DNA from 3 places in the Mucilaginibacter sp. CAU 1740 genome. Region 2 is predicted to be linked to each of the others. Evidence: riboswitches for the same ligand, from Rfam matches in the RefSeq annotation. Region 2 holds a riboswitch; each other region holds the start of a gene.

Region 1 (5,181 bases), on a different contig from region 2:
TGATAGCCGGTGGAGATGGCGCTATCCGCAAAGCTGTTGAGTTTGCTGAGGATGATGCCGTGCAAGCCTGGGCCGATCTGCAGGCTTATGATATTAATGATAAAGATGTGGTGGTGGGCATAGCTGCTTCAGGCACTACACCTTACGTTATCGGCGGCTTGAAAACCGCGAATGAGCACAATATTGTTACCGGCTGCATTGTTTGTAATAGCGGCAGCCCGGTAGCGGGCGTGGCGCAATACCCGGTTGAGGTGGTGACCGGTCCTGAGTTTTTAACCGGATCAACCCGCATGAAGGCCGGTACCGCGCAAAAATTAGTTTTAAATATGCTGAGCACAAGCGTAATGATCCAGCTTGGCAAGGTTAAAGGAAACAGAATGGTTGATATGCAATTAAGTAACCACAAATTAGTGAACAGGGGCACACACATGGTAATGAACGAAACCGGGCTAAGTGAAGAAGAAGCAGCCGGGCTACTGAAACAATACGGCAGCGTACGAAGCGCTGTTGATCATTATTTTAAAAAATAGTTTCGATGTGCGGATTATAGATGTGCAGATATGCAAATTTTTGATGTGCGGATGCTTTCATTTACACATTTGAAATCTGCATATCTGCACATCTATAATCCGCACATCCGCAAATCTGAAATCGAATAAAAACAATGCACGAGATTGAACCATATTACCGCTGGAGAGACGATTACGTAGCATCGGAAGATGAGTATTCGCCTTTTTACGCTACAGAATACAGCGAGTTTGAATTTGACAAGCAGGTTTATAATTATCTGCTGCACCCGCAATGGGATTCGTTCGGCTCCAATACCCTTTATTTAAAAGTGCTTTTTGCCGATTATGATAAAGGCTATACCATTATTGAGCTGATTGGCGAATGGAACGATGCTATCAACAACGACATCATGCTGCTTAAGCGCGAGCTTTTAGACCTGATGGTGGATAACGGCATCAGCCATTTTATCCTGATTGGCGAAAACGTGCTCAATTTCCACTCAAGTGATGATTGCTATTACGAAGAGTGGTTTCAGGATGTGGAAGATGGCTGGATAGCCGGTATTAACTTCCGCGAACATGTGATAGAAGAGTTTAAACGTAATAACATCGATTACTACATCAACTTTGGTGGCGAGCTGGATAATTTGGGCTGGAGGGCGTTAAAACCTGTACAGGTTTTCAAAAAAGTGGAAGAGCAGTTGATGAGAAGGCTAAATTAGGGAGATAGAGGCAGGAAATCAAGAGTCACGAAGCAAGAAAAGAGGGATGGCAAGGTTGTCAATCTTTCTCTTTTTTCTTGACTCTTGATTCTAATAGTCTTGAGTCTTTCCCCTGTTCTTCACCTTACATTCACCTTTTATTCATATATTCGTACTATAATTTTTAACATAAAATGGAATTTAAAGATTCAAAATACAACTACGATAATGTTATCGAAGTTAGGGATCAATCAGAGGTCGGTTCACGCAAATTTTTATCTGGTGTATTCAGCTGGATGTTTGTAGCGCTTGCCATTTCAGGCGTTAGCGCGTTTTTATTTGCAGGTACTCCTGCCTTAAGGAGTTTATTATTTGATTTTAACACAGGTCATTTAACAAACCTGGGTATGATAGTTAGATTTTTGCCATTAGCTTTCATATTACTTATGAGCTTTGGATTAAATCGCCTTTCTTACCCCGTTTTGGCATTTTTATTCATTGCATATTCGGCGGCTACGGGCGTAAGTCTTAGCTTCCTTCTATTGATTTATTCTTCATCAAGCGTTTCTTTGGCTTTTGGCGTATCAGCGCTGGTATTCGGCGTAATGGCGATAGCGGGTTATACAACGCAGATGGATCTGACCAACTTTGGCGGCATCCTGATCATGTTATTGATTGGCATCATTATCGCGTCATTGGTAAACATGTTTTTAAACAGCGAAGCTATAGGCTATATCATCAGCTACTTTGGCGTTGCGGTATTTACCGGCTTAACTGCTTATGATGTTCAAAAATTAAAACGCATTGGCGCTGGCCTTGAATACGGCGACGCTTCGGCCAAGAAAATGGCGCTGATGGGCGGGTTAACTTTATACCTTGATTTCATCAACCTGTTCTGTTTGTCCTTCGCTTATTTGGCGGCAGAAGAAGATAATTTCAACAAGAAACCAAATCAAAAAGCTGCCTCCAAAAAAGGCGGCTTTTTTTGTTTAACAATGTGGCTTAACCGTGATATTAGGGCTGTGTTATACACTTGCAAATGACAACTTTATTACGCAACTTTGCGGTGCTTATGGAGAAAGACGGAGGGATTAGACCCTGCGATGTCTTAGCAACCTGTGCTTCACAAGGTGCTACATTCTACTCAGCAGCCAAACGGCACTGGGAAAGATAAGCGAAAGTCATAACAACACCCGACTTTTCGAGATAAGCTTTTTATTTATTTGTGATTACAATGATTTTTTAATTGCACTGATTTGATATGTACTAACCGGCTATTTGCTTAATACGTCGGCAAATCATAATAATCTTTAAAATCAAACCAATCAGTGAAATCATCAAATAAAAAATCGGTGAAATCAAAAAATGGACATTAGAAAAGAATTACAGAAACGCATCCTGGTGATTGATGGAGCAATGGGTACCATGATACAACGGTACCAGCTCACGGAGAAGGATTTTCGTGGCGAGCGTTTTCGCGATCATCATAGCGATTTACAGGGGAATAATGACCTGCTCAACATTACACGTCCGGATATTATCAAGGCCATCCATGCCGAATACCTGGACGCCGGGGCCGATATCATTGAAACCAATACCTTCAGCACGCAGGTAATTTCCCTTGCCGATTATAAGCTGGAAGAACTTGCCTACGAACTAAGCTACGAAGGCGCGCGCATTGCCCGCGAAGTAGCCGACGAATACACCCAACGCAACCCCGATAAGCCACGCTTTGTTGCCGGTGCTATCGGGCCAACAAACCGTACTGCATCTTTATCGCCTGATGTTAATGATCCCGGATATCGTGCCGTTACGTTTGATGATCTGGCCGATGCATACTATGATCAGGTTAGGGGTTTGGTTGATGGCGGTTCGCACCTGTTATTGGTTGAAACCATCTTTGATACGCTGAACGCCAAAGCGGCCCTGTTCGCCATCAAACGTTACGAAAACGAATGTAAAGCTGCCGGTAAGGATTTTCCTGCTTTCAGGGATTCGGGCGGCATCATGATTTCGGGTACTATTACAGATGCCTCGGGCCGTACCCTTTCGGGCCAAACGGTTGAGGCTTTCTGGAACTCGATAAGCCATGCCAACTTGCTTTCGGTAGGTTTAAACTGTGCTTTGGGTGCACGTGAAATGCGCCCTCACTTAGCCGAGCTTTCTGAAAAAGCGGGCGTATATATCTCAGCCTATCCAAACGCCGGCTTACCGAACGAGTTTGGTCAATACGACGAAACCCCGCACGAAACCGCCCACCAGGTTGATGATTTTATCAAAGCCGGACTGGTAAACATTGTCGGCGGCTGCTGCGGCACCACGCCCGATCACATTAAATGCATTGCCGATAAAGCTGCCGCCTTCCCGCCCCGCCCTATCCCTCAAATTGAGCCGGATATGCGACTGAGCGGCTTGGAATCGGTTACTATAAAACCCGAAAGTATTTTCGTGAACGTAGGCGAGCGTACCAATATTACCGGTTCGCCTAAATTTTCGAAATTGATTTTGGCCGAGGATTATGAGGCTGCCCTATCTGTTGCCCTGCAACAGGTTGAAGGTGGTGCCCAGGTTATCGATATCAACATGGATGAGGGCATGATCGACTCTGAAGCGGTGATGGTAAAATTCCTGAACCTCGTAGCTTCCGAGCCTGATATTGCCAAACTGCCCATCATGATCGATTCCTCTAAATGGACGGTGATCGAGGCTGGTTTGAAATGCGTACAGGGAAAAGGCATTGTAAACTCTATCTCCCTGAAAGAGGGCGAAGAAAAGTTTAAAGAACATGCCTCCAAAATATTAAGCTACGGTGCAGCCACCGTAGTAATGGCTTTTGACGAAACCGGCCAGGCTGATTCACTGGAACGCCGGATAGAGATCTGTAAAAGATCGTACGATATATTGGTAAACGAAGTGGGCTTCCCCCCGCAGGATATCATTTTCGATCCCAACATCCTCACCGTAGCCACCGGCTTGGAAGAGCATAACAACTACGCGGTTGATTTTATCGAGGCAACCCGCTGGATCAAGCAAAACCTGCCGCATGCTAAAGTGAGCGGTGGTGTAAGTAATATTTCCTTCTCCTTTAGGGGTAACAATACCGTGCGCGAGGCTATGCACTCAGCGTTTTTATACCATGCTATTCAGGCCGGTATGGATATGGGTATTGTAAACGCGGGGATGCTGGAGGTTTACGAGCAAATCCCTAAAAACCTGTTAGAACTGGTAGAAGATGTATTATTAAACCGCCGTGAGGATGCCACCGAGCGTTTGGTTGAATTTGCAGATACCATTAAAAGTAAAGGCAAAGAGGTAGTACGCGACGAAGAATGGCGCAAAGGCACCGTTCAGGAGCGCCTCTCCCACTCGCTGGTAAAAGGTATTGTTGAATACCTTGATAACGATGTGGAAGAAGCACGCCAGGCCTATAGTAAACCATTGGAGGTAATTGAAGGCCCGCTGATGGATGGGATGAACATTGTAGGTGACTTATTCGGCGCCGGTAAAATGTTCCTTCCGCAGGTAGTAAAATCGGCCCGGGTAATGAAAAAGGCCGTGGCTTACCTCCTGCCATTTATTGAAGAAGAGAAAAAAAACAACGCCAATGCAGATCAGCGTGCCAACGCCGGTAAGGTTTTAATGGCCACCGTAAAAGGCGACGTGCATGATATTGGTAAAAATATAGTTGGTGTGGTACTGGCCTGTAACAACTTCGAGGTGATTGACCTTGGGGTAATGGTACCTGCGCAACGCATTATTGAAGAAGCTAAAAAACAACAGGTAGATATTATCGGGCTAAGCGGCTTGATCACTCCGTCGCTTGATGAGATGGTGCATTTTGCCAAAGAGATGGAACGCGAAGGATTTACAATTCCGCTTATTATTGGTGGTGCTACAACATCCCGTATTCACGCTGCGGTAAAAGTCGCTCCGCAATATTCGGGCGCGGCTATCCACGTACTGGACGCTTC
Region 2 (5,181 bases):
TTTACCTGTTAGGCTTTCAACAAAAACAACATCTATCTATAACAAATGAAAAAAATCATATTTACAGCTTTAACTTCCATTATCGGCACCGTTGCTTACTCGCAGATCCTTGCACCGGTAAAATGGTCGTACGCGGCAAAAAAGATTGATAAGGAGCAGGCCGTTGTATTTATAAAAGCAACTATTGATAAAGGCTGGCACATCTACTCGCAAAATGTAGCTGATGGAGGGCCGGTAAAAACCTCGTTCAGGTTTGATAAAAGTGATGATTATACCCTGAACGGCAATACATCAGAACCTAAGGCGGTTAGCAAGTACGAAAAAGCATTCAGTATGAATGTGCAGTATTTTGAGCAGTCGGTTATCTTTCAGCAAAAAGTAAAGCTTAAAAACGGGCAGGTATCTGTTAACGGTACCCTAAATTATATGGTATGCAGTAACCAACAATGTTTGCCGCCCGAGGATGTAGAATTTAGCATCCCGGTTAAATAGTACTAAGTCTCAAGTCGAAAGTTTGAAGTCTATTTTCTTTTTTTATACTTTGAACTTATGACTTTAGACTAAACGAATTTATCAATAACAAATAATATAGTTTAACAGTTCATTAGCCACCAAATTGAACTGTTAAATGGTTAGCATGCCGGGTATAAAGCCGCTTGCTTTAAACCTGGTTTACACAAACTAATACCATGAAACCGAAATTTAATTTTATCACTAAAGCCCGCGTACAGAATGGTGGCATCCTTTTCTGTAGTTACCACTGTTGTTAATTCGCGCCGTTTATACCGGAAATTGATCTTGAAATAGGATCAACATCCTGGCTGTACTAAGTGCGTTGCTTTGCTATGGTGGTAAAACAGGCGTGTGCTGTACAGACCAGGATGTTGATCGTTTACAAGATAAGAAATTAATAAAAGCATAAATAATTAAAAAAATATTCTATTAAATCTATAGATTTTATTGTATTTATCATATTTATTACTATCTTTACAGCATTCTAATTAACCCCACCATTAATTAGTTGATTTATAAAGAATAAGGGAGAGGAAGTCTCGATGATCTTATAGCAACTTTTCAGTAATGAAATAAGTGCTAAACTTTTTCCGATAGCGATTTTGCTGCCGGAATATAAATTAACTAAAAACCATGAACACATTAAAGTATCCGTATCTACACCTGCAGTCTGTTGCCATTAAGCGATGTTGCTGTTTGGTTCAGTACGCCTTCTGGTTTTAAACAAAAACCGATCCCTTAAAATTTACTGCTCTTTTTTTATTGACCTTAACCGGGCCGGGGGGATTCTTTGTGTCAAATTTTTAGCCGTGGAGCTTAATTAACAACAATTAAAACTTATAAAAAATGAAAATCACAAACTACTTATCCAAAGCTAAATTGCTTTCTGTTAGCTTTTTACTGGGAGGCGTTGCCGTTGCCTCTGCGCACGACGGCCCTAAACCAAAGTTTATAAAAGAAGGTAAATGGCGCGGCGAGTTCACCGTAAGCGAATCTAAAGTGCCGTTTAATTTCGAACTGAAAGGAAAGGATGCTGAACATGCCACATTTACGCTTATCAATGGTTCCCGCCGTGATGATTTCCATGTAAAATCAATCGGTCAGGATTCGGTTTACATCAAAATGAATACCTATGATGCAGCGCTGGTTGCAAAAGTGGAAGACGATGGTACGCTGAGCGGCGAGTACCGCAGCCTGGTTCCCGGCTTCAGAGGTAACTCACTACCTTTTACTGCCGAATACGGTAAAACCTACCGCTTTGTTGAACCCGGCAAAGACGTTGCTCCAACTGCAGACCTCAGCGGCAAATGGGAAATTAAAACCTACAGCAAAGAGGCCGTCCCTGCATCTATCGCTCTGCTAAAACAAAAAGGCAATAAACTTACCGGCGTAGTAATGACCGTAGTTGGTGATACCCGCGAACTGGAAGGTACCGTGCAAGGCGATGAATTCGCACTAAGCGGTTTCACCGGCCCAAGCCCGTTTATTATTAAAGGTAAGATCAATGCCGATGGTACATTGAGCGGCGAGCAGGGTTTTGGCATCTATAAAAACCTAAAGTTTGATGCTACCAAAAAAGCCGAAGTTGAGCTTCCTGATCCTTATAAATTAACTTTCCTGAAAGAAGGCTATAAAAAGCTTGATTTTTCTTTCCCGGGGATTGATGGCAAACAAGTATCGTTAAGCGATAATAAATACAAAGGCAAGGTGGTGATCGTTGAGATCATCGGCACCTGGTGCCCTAACTGTACAGATCAAACTGTGTTCCTGTCGCCATGGTTCAATAAAAATCATCAGCGTGGGGTAGAAGCTATTGCTTTAGGCTTCGAGCAAAAAGACAGCCTGGAATACGCTAAATACACTTTAGGTAAGCTACGTGATAAATACGCTATCAATTACGATATCGCTTTTGGTGGTTTGGCCGATAAAAAACTGGTATCGCAAAAACTACCTGCGCTTAACAAATTCATTGCTTTCCCTACTACCATCATTATCGATAGAAAAGGCGATGTAAGAGAGATCTATACCGGCTACACCGGCACCGTAACCGGCAAATACCACGAAGATTACGAAAAGAAATTCAACAAACTGTTGGATGAGCTTATCGCCGAACCGGCACCTGAAACAGCTGCTGTTGTTGATCAGCCCGCACATCAAGGTAAATAAACTACTATTAACTAATCCTATAATTTATCAAATGAAAACACTCAATTTAATCACCTCATTCAAATGCCTGACGGCAGGGTTGTTGCTGGCCGGTACCGTGCACGCCGCGGACAAAAATCCACCGGTAAAATTTATAAAAGAAGGCGTATGGCGCGGCGTGTTTACCGTGGCCGAAACTAAAGTGCCGTTCAATTTCGAGCTGAAAGGTAAGGATGCGGAACACGCGGTATTTACACTCCTGAATGGTTCGCGCCGTGATAATTTCCATGTAAAGCAGGTTGGCAAAGATTCGGTATTTATTAAAATGAATACCTATGATGCCGCGCTTGTAGCTAAAGTAGAAGAAGATGGAACTCTGAGCGGCGAATACCGCAGCCTGGTACCGGGCTTTAGAGGTAATTCATTACCATTCACTGCAGAGTATGGTAAAAGCTACCGCTTTGTTGAACCCGGTAAGGATGTTGCCCCTACAGCTAACTTGACTGGCAAATGGGAACTGAAAGTTTATTCAAAAGACCAGGTACCCAACAAAATTGCCGTTCTGAAACAAACAGGCAATAAACTTACCGGCGTAATTATGCAGGTGACCGGCGACAGCCGCGAACTGGAGGGCACCGTACAGGGCGATGAATTTGAACTGAGTGGATTTACCGGCCCAAGCCCCAAAATTTACAAAGGCAAAATTAACCCGGATGGTACGCTGAGCGGAGAGATTGGTCAGGGTATTTATGACAACACCAAGTTTGACGCCGTAAAGGATGATAAAGCCGAGTTGCCTGATCCGTACAAGTTAACCTACCTGAAAGAAGGATATAAAAAACTGGATTTCACATTTCCAGACTTGAACGGCAACCCTGTTTCATTAAGTGATGCCAAGTACAAAGGTAAAGTTACCATCATCGAAATTGTTGGTACCTGGTGCCCCAATTGTACCGATCAAACCGTGTTCCTTTCGCCATGGTTTAACAAAAATCATAACCGTGGGGTTGAAGCGATAGCCATTGGTTTTGAGCAGAAGGATAGCTTGAAGTATGCGCAATACACTTTAGGTAAGCTTAAAGAAAAGTACAATATCCAATACGATATTTTATTTGGAGGCCTTGCCGATAAAAAGCTGGTATCGCAAAAACTGCCTGCCCTGAACAAATTTGTGGCATTCCCAACTACTATTATAATTGATAGGAAGGGCGATGTAAGGGAGATCTACACTGGTTACACAGGCACTGTTACCGGCAAATACTATCGGGATTACGAGAAAAAGTTTAACAAACTGCTTGATGAATTGATAGCCGAACCGGCCCCGGGAACCGAAGCAAACGCTGGCGATAGCAACAACGAAACTTTAAAAGGAAAATAAACAATAAACTAAATCACCTAACCCGGCAAAGGGTAAAAGCTTTGCCGGGTTTAATTAACACAACTTTAAGACCATAACCCACCATGACAAAATTTTCAGGCACTGTACTGTTTACAGCTTTTGTATCGCTAAGCGCATTGGCATTCACTTATCCAACCATTAAAACTGTTAAACTTACCAAAGGCAAAGCCGTTAACATCAGAACGGTAGAAGAAAAAAGAAACTTTAAAGCTGTAGCATTTAAAGTTGATAACGATGGCAGTAAACTTACCTGGGCCGCCAAAAAAGCTACCGGCGATCATAATGGCGAAGTAAAGATCAGCAATGGCAACTTCTCGGTAGAAAACAATGCCCTTAAAGGCGGCAGTTTCGATATCGACCTAAATACTATTACCGATGCCGACGTAACCGACCAGGCACAAAACGAAAAACTGGTTAGCACGCTTAAAAGTGAAACCTTTTTCAATACCGGAAAATTCCCTAAAGCAACCTTTGTGATAGGTTCTGCAACTAAAACTAGCGGTAACCAGTACGATGTTAAAGGCAAGCTTACCATAAAAGGTATTACAAACGATGTAAGCTTCCCGGCTACGGTTGCTGTTAACGGCAAAAAACTAACTGCCAACGCTAAAATCACTATCGATCGTACCAAGTACGATATCAAATTCCGTTCAAAAAACTTTTTCGAAAACCTGGGCGACAAGGTTATCTATGATGATTTTGATTTGAATGTGAACCTGAGCGCAAACGCGCAGTAAAGCAAAGTTTTAATGTTCTTTCAGAAGAGGTAAAAGCTCGGATGTGTGCGATTCCCCTCTTGAGAGAGTAATAACCTATGAATTGACAAACGGCTAAAAATGGCTGGATAGCATGCCGAAGAATTACTCACCCGGTCTACGCTACGCTGGACCACCCTCTCTTCGGCAAGCCGAAAAGAGGGTAGGAAAAATAAAAACAAGAAATCCCCTCTTTACGCGCAGCGTAGAGAGGGGTGGCGAGCGTAGCGAAGTCGGGGTGAGTCAATATGCAGGCGATAATCTTGCAGATTGTCTAATGATGGGCTATTACTCTTGAGAGGGTGGAGGGGTGTGTTACTTTACGCGAGGTTTATCGCTTGTATAACACACCCCTGCTACCGCTCATTC
Region 3 (5,181 bases), on a different contig from region 2:
GGCCATAGGTATGGAAGCCTATCTCTAAACCCTCCAGCGTTTGGCCCGATTCAAACTCAAAAGTATCAGTGTATTTAAATATCTCTGCGTTCATTCTTTTGTTTGTTATTCCAGGCGCAACCGGCTTTGCATTCAGGTTGCTGCCTGTAATAACGTTTACTATATCACTTAAAAAAAACTATACATTGTTAAACTAACTCAGCCTCTCTGATCTTTGCAAAAGCCTGCTCAAAATCGGCTTTGATATCATCAATATGCTCAATGCCAACTGACACCCGTAATGACGTTGGCTTAACACCGGCCGATAATTGCTCTTCCTCAGATAATTGCTGGTGCGTTGTTGCCGATGGTTGAATGATCAGTGTTTTCGCATCGCCCACGTTGGCTAAATGGCTTACCAGTTTCAGGTTATTGATCAGCTGACTGGCCAATTCTTTATCACCTTTAATTTCGAACGATAATACACCGCCGAAACCATTTTTTAAATATTTTTTAGCCAGGTCATGGTATGGTGATGATTCCAATCCTGGGTAGTTCACTGTTGCCACCTGCGGATGCTGCTCCAGCCATTTGGCCAGTTGCAAAGCATTATCAACATGGCGCTGAACCCTTAATGAAAGTGTTTCCAATCCCTGGATATTCAACCAAGCGTTAAACGGCGATTGCGACGGACCGAAATCCCTCAAGCCTTCCACACGGGCGCGAATAATAAACTGAATGTTTCCAAACGGACCGCCGATTCCAAATACATCGTTAAATACCAGCCCGTGGTAGCCTTCAGACGGTTCGGTGAATTGTGGGAATTTTCCATTGCCCCAATTGTAATTACCGGCATCAATAATAGCGCCGCCTATACTTGTACCATGCCCGCCAATCCATTTAGTGGTTGATTCAACAACCACGTTAGCGCCATGTTCAATAGGGCGGAACAGGTAACCACCTGCGCCAAAAGTATTATCAACTATTAAAGGCAGATCATGATTTTTGGCGACCGCGCTTACTTTCTCAAAATCGGCAATGGTAAAGCCCGGGTTACCTATGGTTTCCAGGTAAATAGCTTTTGTTTTATCATCAATAAGTGCCTCAATGCTGGCCGCGGTATCATCTTTAGCAAAGCGTACTGTGATGCCTAAGCGTTTAAAAGCAACTTTAAACTGGTTGTAGGTACCACCGTATAAAAAAGGAGAGGTAACAAAGTTATCTCCGGCCTGTAAAATATTATTCAGCGCGATAAATTGGGCCGCCTGACCCGATGCTGTGGCCAATGCCGCAACGCCACCCTCTAATGCCGCTATGCGTTTCTCAAACACATCGGTAGTTGGGTTCATGAGGCGGGTATAAATATTGCCAAACTCCTTCAGGGCAAACAAGTTTGCGCCATGTTCGGCACTGTTAAATACGTAAGAGGTAGTTTGGTAAAGCGGTACAGCGCGTGAACCTGTTGTTGGATCAACTTCCTGACCGGCATGTAATTGTAGTGTTTCGAATTTTAAGGCAGACATAGTTTTGTGATTTTTTATGTGTTTAATTTAGATTTTAAATGTTAGATGGATTTTGACAAAGCCGGTTGTGAAATAACCGGTTTAACAATGCACGCCTTTTCCGGAGATAGAAAACAAGAGTGCGCTAAGCATCAACAGCAGCAACACATACAAATACAGCTAATAGGAGAGCTAATATATTGTACGTTACCAGTTAAGGTGTAAAAAGTGTTGTGTTGCGTAAATTTAATTAAACTTTTCATGGTTATAAATTTATATTCCCCGGTGTTATTTGCCGGGACAGGAATTGGCACCTTCTTCAACATTGAAGGGTTGCCAGCGGGTCATTGAGCCTGATCTCTCGCCGCTTCTTTATAAATCAAAACCCGAACTATGTGCGGAGTATTGATCGACTTTGGTATTGCTACCAAATAATGTTGCGAATATAAGGGGTTATGGGGTTATGTACCAAATTTTATTTCAGAAAGGAGGATTAAGGTCAAAGGCGAAAGGAGTTTTTAAGCTGAAAGGATAAAGGCGAAAGGCAAAAGGTTTTCGTAAGGCGGATATTTCAGACCTCCCAAATGCTTTTATCTTTCGCCTTTATCCTTTTGCCTTTCACCTCACCAAGCGAGGGCCTGTTCCAAATCCGCTATCAAATCATCAATATGCTCCAATCCAACCGAAACCCTCAGCAGGTTACGTGGCGTTTTGGTATCCGGCCCCTCAACTGTTGCGCGATGTTCTATTAAACTTTCAACTCCGCCAAGGCTGGTAGCTTTGATAAAGAGTTTTAATTTATTGATGATGTTATGCGTATCGTTTTCATCACCTTTAATAATAAAGGATAACATTCCGCCAAAAGCAAGCATCTGATCTTTAGCTATTACATGCTGCGGATGTGATGGCAAACCGGGATACATTACTTTCTCTACGTTAGGATGTTGTTCAAGATATTCGGCCAGCAATTGCGCGTTTTGTACATGACCTTTTACTCGGTACGGCAAAGTTTTAATACTGCGCACCAAATAATAGCAATCCATAGGCGAGGGGATAGCGCCGCCCATTTCCTGTACCTGGCGAATTTTTGCCCACCAGTCGCTCTTCTCTGCTGTGATCAAAGCTCCGCCCATCAGGTCGCTATGCCCGCCGAAATATTTAGTGGCGGAGTGCATCACTATATCGGCACCCAACTCAAGCGGTCGCTGGCAAATTGGGGTGGCAAAAGTATTATCGCACAAAACTTTAATCCCTTTTGCTTTGGCAATTGCAACTGCCTTTTTTATATCAGTTATTTTAAGAAGTGGGTTTGACGGGGTTTCAATCCAGATCAATCCTGTTTCTGGTTTGATATGTTGTTGTAAAACGGCCTCATCATTTACATCAATAAAATCAAACGTCAAAATACCTGCAAACAGGTTTTTAAGCTGATTGCGCAGGCCATGATACATATCATCGGGTGCGATAATATGTGTGCCCGGTGCAAGCGATTGAAATACCGACATACCCGCGGCATTCCCCGATGAAAATGAAGCAGCTTCAACACCGCCTTCTAATTGAGCGAGTACACGCTCTAAACCGTGCCTGTTGGGATTAGCCGAACGACTGTAAATATAGCCTGCCGGGAATCCGCCATCTTCACCGCGCTCAAAGGTTGTTGACATAATGACGGGTTGAATCACGGCCCTTGTTGCTTCATCAACATGGTTACCGGCGTGTATAGCTATAGTTTCAGTTTTCATGGCGTATTGTGTGATATCGCCCAAAGTAAAAAAGAATATTTGTGATTAGCTGTAGCGTTTTTCTATTTTTAACCGAATAGGTTATAAAACCTCGCCATTATGAAAAAAGCCTTTATCCTTATACTCTTCATTATTACCGGTTTTGCCGCCTGCAAAAAAGATGTTAACGATCCTGCTTATGATAAAAGCTACAAAGCATGGCAAAACTTTAAAGCCGAAAGTAAAAACTCGTACACTTATACGGTAACATCCGGTTCGGTATTCGGGTTTGGTTCAGAAACAAAGATCACCGTTGAAAAAGGAGCTGTGACTGCCCGCGACTATTATTCATATAGATTAGAGTATCAACAAGGTTCCAATGTTCCGCCAACTAAAAAAACACTTGAACTGTGGCACGAAGATAAGGCTGCAATAGGGCAACATAGCTCAGGCGCTTTGGCAATTACCCTGGAAGAGGTTTATAAAAAAGCAAAAAACGAATGGCTTAGTGCTGATAAAAGTAAGAATACGGTGTACTTCGAGAATAAAAATAATGGCATGATATCAATGGCGGTTTATGTACCCAACGGTTGCCAGGACGATTGCTCGATAGGGATCCACATCAGCGAGATCAAAGCTCTGTAACTTTAATGTAATTTACCGTCAAATTTGGTCGATATGCGTTATAACGCATATTACTTTTATGCTTTTTTGTACATTTGGCGGAAATTTATAATGATGCAAAATTCAGATAATTTACAGTTTTTACTTAACGATCCGAATTTATCTGCTGACTTAAAGCACATTGCCCAAAAGGTACTAAATAAACAACGCATCACTTTTGATGAAGGCGTTTTGCTTTATGAGCAGGGCGAGCTTGGATATCTCGGCGCTTTAGCCAATCATATCCGCCAGGAGCGCCACGGCGACAAAACTTATTTCAACCGCAATTTCCATATCGAGCCAACCAATCTTTGCGTTTACGATTGCAAATTTTGTTCGTACTCACGCCTGCTGAAACAAAAATCAGAAGGGTGGGAATACACCATGGATGAGATGTTTGATATGGTAACCAAATACGATGGCGAACCGGTTACTGAAGTGCACATTGTAGGCGGTGTATTGCCCCAATACGATGTGCCTTTTTATCAGCAATTATTCGCCCGTATCCGCGCCCACAGGCCCGAGCTGCATATCAAAGCGCTTACCCCGGTTGAATATCACTACATTTTCAAAAAAGCCAAGATCGACTACGCGACAGGCATGCGACTGATGAAGGAAGCCGGTCTGGATTCAATCCCCGGTGGTGGTGCTGAGATCTTCGACCCGGAAATAAGAGATCAAATTTCAAAAGATAAATGTACTGCAGATCAATGGCTGGCTATTCACGAAGAATGGCACAAGCTTGGTGCCCGTTCAAACGCTACCATGCTTTACGGCCATATTGAGCAATACAAGCATCGGGTTGATCATATGGAACGCCTGCGCCAATTGCAGGATAAAACCGGTGGTTTCCAAACCTTCATTCCGCTTAAATTCAGGAATAAGGATAACCAGATGTCGCACGTACCTGAGGTTTCTGTTATAGAGGATTTGCGTAACTATGCTGTAGCACGTATTTACCTGGATAACTTTGATCATATTAAGGCTTATTGGGCGATGATCAGCCGTACAACCGCGCAGCTTTCGCTTAATTTTGGTGTGGATGATATTGATGGTACGTTAGATGATACTACCAAAATTTACTCGATGGCAGGTGCTGAGGAGCAAAATCCAGGCATGAGCACCAAGCAATTAGTTGAGTTAATTAAACATGTAGATCGCCAGCCAATAGAGCGTGATACCTTATATAATGTGGTAACAGATTACACTAATTTTGAGTTTGAGAACGAACCCAAACCTCAATATTATAGGTTACCGGTTATTAACTAAGCTCAAAGCCAAAGGCTGAAAGCTTAAAGCAAAAAAGACACAAAGCA

Evidence for each region. Region 2 has a riboswitch for S-adenosylmethionine ahead of AAFN85_RS31735 (TlpA disulfide reductase family protein). Riboswitches for the same ligand answer to the same signal wherever they lie in the genome.
Region 1: another riboswitch for S-adenosylmethionine. It lies ahead of metH (methionine synthase); the one in region 2 lies ahead of AAFN85_RS31735 (TlpA disulfide reductase family protein).
Region 3: another riboswitch for S-adenosylmethionine. It lies ahead of AAFN85_RS26065 (O-acetylhomoserine aminocarboxypropyltransferase/cysteine synthase); the one in region 2 lies ahead of AAFN85_RS31735 (TlpA disulfide reductase family protein).

What each region holds. Positions count from the first base shown of each region.
Region 1 is NZ_JBDOQS010000001.1:368,860-374,040, reverse strand. It holds gene murQ (N-acetylmuramic acid 6-phosphate etherase) at 1-530, shown strand, start outside; gene AAFN85_RS01695 (hypothetical protein) at 665-1,231, shown strand; gene AAFN85_RS01690 (Bax inhibitor-1/YccA family protein) at 1,405-2,253, shown strand; SAM riboswitch class I at 2,278-2,387, shown strand; gene metH (methionine synthase) at 2,576-5,181, shown strand, end outside.
Region 2 is NZ_JBDOQS010000025.1:8,368-13,548, reverse strand. It holds gene AAFN85_RS31740 (protein-disulfide reductase DsbD domain-containing protein) at 46-492, shown strand; SAM riboswitch class I at 1,024-1,135, shown strand; gene AAFN85_RS31735 (TlpA disulfide reductase family protein) at 1,360-2,679, shown strand; gene AAFN85_RS31730 (TlpA disulfide reductase family protein) at 2,711-4,036, shown strand; gene AAFN85_RS31725 (YceI family protein) at 4,120-4,794, shown strand.
Region 3 is NZ_JBDOQS010000015.1:1,572-6,752, reverse strand. It holds gene metX (homoserine O-acetyltransferase) at 1-94, opposite strand, end outside; gene AAFN85_RS26065 (O-acetylhomoserine aminocarboxypropyltransferase/cysteine synthase) at 189-1,502, opposite strand; SAM riboswitch class I at 1,752-1,862, opposite strand; gene AAFN85_RS26060 (aminotransferase class I/II-fold pyridoxal phosphate-dependent enzyme) at 2,105-3,223, opposite strand; gene AAFN85_RS26055 (hypothetical protein) at 3,323-3,847, shown strand; gene mqnE (aminofutalosine synthase MqnE) at 3,941-5,134, shown strand.